DNA from 3 places in the Pseudovibrio sp. Ad13 genome. Region 3 is predicted to be linked to each of the others. Evidence: predicted binding sites of a transcription regulator. Region 3 holds the regulator's gene; each other region holds the start of a gene.
What was found. Region 3 encodes LexA, which represses DNA repair genes until DNA is damaged. Its sites were predicted from a motif close to TGTTCNNNNTGTGTTCNG; they were not measured.
Positions count from the first base shown of each region.

Region 1 (2,269 bases), on a different contig from region 3:
GTTTGCGTTGAATGCGTTTTTTTTTCGCTGCTGTGTGCGTTCAACCAGATTTGAAGGGCAATCAGCGCGGCAATGATAAAAGCAGCGTTGCTCACTGCATTGAGTGGCTCAGACCAGAATGCAGCGGAGGTGCGCTCGCAGTATTGGTTCAGGTGTCGATTCCAATCCATGAGCCCTCCAAGCTGGTACCGCGTTATTTCGTCGTATTTTGAAAGATCACTGTACCGTTCAACCAATGGACCCGACTAGCCCTCAAAACCTTCTGGAACTGAGCCTGCCGGTTCATTCCTGACGCGTTCGCCAGAGCTTGTTGCAGGTGGTCTTTGTGGATCAGCATGGGGAGCTGGTGGCATGATGCTTTCAGCAAGCGATGCCTGAGGGTGATAAGTTTCTGCTTGAGTTGTGCCACAGTGCCGAATTCCTCTGTGCGGCTGGGAAACACAGCAACCAGATTCTGCTCAGTTCCGACCCGCTCCGCGCGCTCTATGAAGGATGCGGCTTCTGCCTGCCAGCCCGCTTGCAGAATAGCGCCGGGTTGGATGAGCAAAACCCAGTTGGAACGGGTGCACCGTTTGAGCCCTTCTGCCATAGCAGAGCCAGATCTCGCAGTGGTGCCAACGAAATCCGCACCGCTGGCATCTGCCACGATCTCTGTCCCATCAGATGAGCCTTCGTCGGTGATAATGACTTCTTTCAGGATGCCTTCTGCAGAAGCCGGGACCAGAGCGGACAGGGTGAGCACCAGCCGGTGCTCGCTGTTATAGGTGGGAATAAGTGCGCTAATCATTCCAACAGCTTACAGTGATTTGCCTTAGCTTTGGAAAGTAAAGGCTTGCAAATCCAGATATTTTGAGCAATGTTCCACTTATGTTCTCATAAGAAGATGAAAGTGCATGCCCCATGTCAACTGCACAAAATCACAGGGCCGAAACTGAGGCCGCTGATCCTTTGGGATCTTCGCTTCCGGTCAACATGACAGGTCGGGGCCGTGCGGCACATTACAACAAGGCTGGCCGGTTTGAGGCGGAAAGCCGGGAACTGATGGATGACGGCTGGGGAACAATTGATGAACTTCCGCCGATCAAGACAGAAGTGCAGATTGAAACTGCACGGCATGTGATCACCAAGAACAGCTCTCCTGACCTGCCTTTTGATCGCTCGATCAATCCGTATCGGGGCTGTGAGCATGGCTGCATCTACTGCTTTGCGCGGCCAACCCATGCGTATATGGGCCTGTCGCCAGGGCTGGATTTTGAAAGCCGCTTGTTTGCCAAGCCCAATGCAGCACAGGTGCTGGAGCGGGAGCTGGGTGCATCCTCTTATCAACCCAAACCCATTGCGATTGGCACCAACACTGATCCCTATCAGCCGATTGAACGCACGCACAAAATCATGCGCGATGTTCTGGAGGTTTTGAACAAGACGGGCCATCCGGTGACCATTGTCACCAAGTCAGCGCTGGTCATGCGGGATATCGATATTCTTAGCGAAATGGCAGAGCGTAATCTAGCAAAGGTGGCAATTTCTGTGACCACGCTGGACCGGAAAATCGCGCGGAGCCTTGAACCGCGCGCGTCTACGCCACCTCGCCGTTTGCAAGCGATCAAGGCACTGTCTGATGCGGGTATTCCAACCGCTGTGCTGGCAGCTCCGATCATTCCCGGACTGACGGATCATGAACTTGAAAGCATTCTTGAGGTTTGTAAGGAGCATGGCGCAACAGAGGCCAGTTACATTTTGCTGCGCCTTCCTCGCGAGGTTTCTGAACTCTTCAAGGAATGGCTTTTGCGGGAGGCTCCGGGCAGTTACCGGCGTGTGCTGAGCCTTTTGCGTTCCATGCGTGATGGAAAAGACTATGACGCTCAGTGGACGCAGCGCTTCAAGGGTAAAGGTCCTTACGCTGACCAGCTGGCAAAGCGCTTTCAGCTGGCGTGTAAGAGCAAGGGTTTATCCTCGCGTTCACTAAAGCTGTCCTGTGACCATTTCATCAAGCCAACTTGCGGCGGTGTGCAGCTTTCATTGCTGTAGACGAGGCGTGTTTTGATGCTTGAAAGCTGCTGGGCTGCATGGCAATGAGGGGCATGTCGTATTTTGCAAACTCCCTCTTTGATATCGCCTTTCCGGATGCGCCTGACCTGCGCTTTGAGCGCTCTGTTGAGCAAGACCTGCAAGGGCGGTTTGCCGGTATTGATGAAGCCGGGCGCGGGCCATGGGCTGGCCCTGTGGTGGTTGCTGCGGCCAGCCTTGACTACGACAACCTGCCAGAGGG
Region 1 is NZ_LMCC01000005.1:364,393-366,661, reverse strand. Features, by position in the region: gene PsAD13_RS08485 (ceramidase domain-containing protein) at 1-170, opposite strand, end outside; gene PsAD13_RS08480 (glycosyltransferase) at 194-787, opposite strand; gene PsAD13_RS08475 (PA0069 family radical SAM protein) at 973-2,028, shown strand; gene PsAD13_RS08470 (ribonuclease HII) at 2,082-2,269, shown strand, end outside.
Region 1: a site for LexA is predicted at 858-875, ahead of PsAD13_RS08475 (PA0069 family radical SAM protein). Genes of this name have one in related genera too.

Region 2 (2,269 bases), on a different contig from region 3:
GAGCGTGCTTTGGGGCCATCGGAGGAATATTCGCGCACGACCTGGGAAAAATACTGAAACGCCTGAAGATCATCTTCCGGCACACCGTCTCCTTGCGCGTACATCCTGCCGAGCTTCCAGGCTGCCATAGCCTGTCCGTTTTCAGCAGCGTAGCGAAGTGGAGAGAGTGCCTTGTCTTTTTCACCGGAGTAGTAAGCGCGGGCCCCTTCCCTTAAGGCTTGCTGAGGTGTGACATTTGCCATCTGATTGACGGCAGCCATTGCACTTGCGCTTTTGTTGGTATCCAGAGCATGTGCACTGTTGAGTGCGAGAAGGGTAAGAACCGAGGCGCAGCTCAAGCTTGTTACAAGACGCGTCAACGCATTGTGGTGCGTTCCCATTTCATCTTTAAACAGAGCTTTTATCAAAGTGCCTCACTTGACCACTGCCTACTTGTCAGTGGTTCTGACTTCTTATCTTTTCATACCGTCGTTGTGTGATCAGGCTATGAAAGGAAAAAATGTCAATTTTGTTTCCAAAGGTGACATACCTTCAAATTGTCACAAATGATCTTACAAATGCCTAGCTTTCTATCTGATTGACAAAAATCCTACACAGTTCGACCATCTCTCAAACATGGACAAGGCAAACTATCCAATTTGCCATTCATGAACCAGTGTCAGTTTCCACCATTCGGGTCAGCGCAAAATGCTGTTGCATGCTCGCAACAATCTGCAGCAGATGACGTAACTGCCGTGTGCATGTCCGGTGTAAAGTTTTGATCACAGGCCTTGGGGCAATCACAAATGCTATTTGTATTTTCGCCGCGAATGGCGCATATGGCATCAGATGCCCGCTTTTGGTGGGGTTCGGCACATTCAGGTAAGCGAAAAGGCGTATGTCTGGCGCTTACCCACAAGGAACAAGAGTAGAACTCCGGCAGATCTTTGCCCTTTTCTCTCAGTCCTGCAAGACTGCCGTTTGATTCGAGACTATTTAAGCGCAAGACCAAAGAGGTACGATGAGCACGCCTGATGATCTGTTTGCAGATGTTACCAAAAGCATGGATGAGCTGACATCCTCTTCTGGCAGCACTGAAAAGAAACAAGCACCAGCTGCAAGCGCACCGACCTCACCTGCAAAGCCATCATCCGCAGGCAAGGCCGCTCCTGTCGGTGCTGAGGGTGATTACACCGCAGCTGACATTGAAGTGCTTGAAGGCCTGGAGCCTGTGCGTCGCCGTCCGGGGATGTATATTGGCGGCACGGATGAAAAAGCGCTGCACCACCTGTTCGCTGAAGTGATTGACAACTCCATGGATGAGGCCGTTGCAGGCCACGCCAGCTGGATTGATGTCTCCCTGGGCGATGATGGCTATCTGACCATTACAGATAATGGCCGCGGTATCCCGATTGATCCGCATCCTAAATATAAAGACAAGTCCGCGCTGGAAGTCATCATGACGACCCTGCATGCCGGCGGTAAGTTTGACAGCAAAGTCTATGAGACCTCTGGTGGTCTGCATGGTGTGGGTATTTCCGTTGTAAACGCGCTCTCCGAAGAATTGGTCGTTGAGGTTGCGCGTAACCGCAAGCTGTATCGCCAGACGTTCCGTCGTGGCCTTGCTGATGGCGGCCTTGAGCTGGTTGGGGATGTTCACAACCGCCGTGGCACCATGGTGCGGTTTAAGCCGGATGCGGAAATATTCGGCAAGACACTCAAGTTCAAACCCGCCCGTTTGATGAAGATGGCGCGTTCCAAGGCCTACCTGTTTGGCGGTGTGGAGATTCGTTGGCGCTGTGCCAAGACTCTTGCCGATGAAGCCAATGGAGTGCCTGAGACTGCGACTTTCCATTTCCCTGGCGGCCTGAAGGATTATCTGGAAGAGGCTCTTGGGAAAGAGCGCCGTGTTACTGACGAAGTTTTTGCAGGCCGGACACAGGCGACAGGTAAGCATGGCTCAGTTGAATGGGCTGTTGCCTGGTTTGCTGGCGACGGGTTTGTCAACTCTTACTGTAACACTGTTCCGACACCTGAAGGTGGCACGCATGAAACGGGCCTGCGCTATGCCCTGCTCCGCGGCCTGAAGGCCTATGGCGAGCTGATTGGCAACAAGAAGGCTTCCATTATTACGGGTGACGACGTTTTAACGTCAGCAGCTGGTATGCTTTCCGTGTTCGTGCGCGAGCCTGAGTTTGTTGGTCAGACAAAAGACAAGCTGGCCACGAATGAGGCAACCCGTATTGCTGAAAACGCCGTCCGCGATGCGTTTGACCACTGGCTGACCGCT
Region 2 is NZ_LMCC01000013.1:410,270-412,538, reverse strand. Features, by position in the region: gene PsAD13_RS15500 (tetratricopeptide repeat protein) at 1-407, opposite strand, end outside; gene parE (DNA topoisomerase IV subunit B) at 1,001-2,269, shown strand, end outside.
Region 2: a site for LexA is predicted at 898-915, ahead of parE (DNA topoisomerase IV subunit B). Genes of this name have one in related genera too.

Region 3 (2,269 bases):
GAAGGCAGGCGCGCCACTCGGCTTCCGTGAGTTATCGCTTGCAGGCGCCATGAACCACGCAGCCTTGCCAGTACGCAAAAAACCGGTTGTTGCGATCCTCGCAAATGGTGATGAACTCGTAGAGCCAGGTCAGATACCAGGTCCGAATCAAATCATAGCGTCCAATCAAGTCGGCATCGCAGAATTCGTCAGAAACTGTGGCGGAACGCCAATGATGCTGGGCATTGCACCAGACCAGCCTGAGGAAATCACGGCACGCGTGAAACAGGCTATTGAAGCAAAAGCCGATGTACTGGTGACACTCGGCGGTGCCTCTGTTGGCGACCACGATCTCATTCAGGACGTACTGGGCGCTGAAGGCATGGAGCTAGGCTTCTGGCGCATCGCCATGCGCCCGGGCAAGCCCCTCATGGCCGGTGCCCTTGGCCCGATGAAAGTCCTCGGCCTTCCTGGCAATCCAGTCTCCAGCCTTGTATGCGCACTCCTCTTCCTCGGCCCGCTTCTGGACAAGATGTTAGGCCGCACGGTCTCTGTGACAAATCAAGGCGTTACCAAAGCAACTCTGGCAGATGATTTGCCTACAAATGATATGCGCCAGGACTACCTGCGCGCCAGTCTGGACACAGACGAACACGGAGATCTGATAGCAACACCGTTTGGCAAACAGGACTCTTCCATGCTTGCCTTGCTGACAAAAGCAGATGCCCTGATCATTCGTCCACCACACGCACCAGCTGCAAAGGCAGGTGAAAAAGTGGACCTGCTCAAGCTACGCTAAATCCAGACATCAGAAGTGGGCAACCCCTGCCCACTCACCCACCAGAAACCAAATCCCCCAGTTCTAGCAGGGCTTAACCTCAACAAACCCATTGCAGAACACAATGAGAACAGGTAGAGTACGTTCGTGTTTTGTCCTTCCAATCGCAGAAGTTGAAGTCTTTCAGCTTCTTGGAATTACAAAACTGCGATTGGTCAGGAATGACCGCTCACTTTCAATCAGCGCCTTAGGAGCGAACGGGGATAAAAGATGCTTACACAGAAGCAACACGAGCTTTTGATGTTCATCCATCAACGCTTGAAGGAAGCCGGTGTTCCGCCCTCCTTCGATGAGATGAAGGACGCGCTGGACCTCCGTTCCAAATCCGGCATTCACCGGCTGATCACAGCTCTGGAAGAGCGCGGCTTCATTCGCCGCTTGCCGAACAGAGCTCGTGCACTTGAAATCCTCAAACTGCCAGACTCCATTTCTCCGGGCCTGAAGCCTGCCGCTAAGGAAAAAGGCTTTGCACCTGAGGTGATTGAGGGCTCCCTGAGCAAGAAAGTAGCAACGCCGCCACCTCCACGCACCACATCACCAGACGAAGTGCCAACGCTGGAAATCCCGGTCATGGGCCGCATTGCTGCAGGCGTCCCAATCGAAGCAATCCAGACACAAAGCCATACCATCGCAATGCCTGCTGATCTGATGGGTCGCGGCGAGCATTATGCGCTGGAAGTCAAAGGCGATTCCATGATCGATGCCGGTATCTTCGATGGAGATACCGTGTTGATCAAACGTGGTGACACGGCTGATAACGGCGAGATTGTTGTGGCGCTGATTGATGAAGAAGAAGCAACCTTGAAGCGCCTGCGCAAAAAAGGCGCCTCAGTCGCGCTGGAAGCGGCCAACCCCGCCTACGAAACTCGCATCTTCGGCCCGGGCCGCGTCCACGTGCAAGGCAAGATGATTGCGCTCTTCCGCCGCTATTAAATCATTGGTTGCCTGAGGCAATTTCGGATTCCAAGGCCTGCGCTGAGCATCATATGCCCAGCGCACTTTTTTTATTCTTTCCCCGCCCTCAGCACCAACAGAAAGCCAGATGTAAGCTGAACCGCGCTCTCCGAAAACCTTCTGGTCAATAACCAGCTCAGCCCGGCAAGCCGGAGGCGCCTGAACCTGCGTGATGACGATGGTGGCAAGATGGCAGTCAGCCTCCAAAACATCAGCCACTTTGGACTGTGCCAACAGGATCGGCGCAGAGCTTATCCTCCCTCCCTCTGCAGGCTGCTGAGGGAATATCTCAATCACACAGCCGCGATCATCACAGGACCGATCTGAAGCCCTCACCTTGTGTTGCTTGAACGAACCCGCCGAAACTCCACCAGCGCGCAACAGGCTGTCAGCAGCAAACGACATACGTGAGGACGTCAGTCGAAACGCACCATCCTGCCCATAATAAGCAATGTGCTTGCCCGCATCCGCAATCATCAGATCAGGCGCCTTGCCACC
Region 3 is NZ_LMCC01000015.1:68,064-70,332, forward strand. Features, by position in the region: gene glp (gephyrin-like molybdotransferase Glp) at 1-778, shown strand, start outside; gene lexA (transcriptional repressor LexA) at 1,028-1,750, shown strand; gene PsAD13_RS17465 (ComEC/Rec2 family competence protein) at 1,646-2,269, opposite strand, start outside.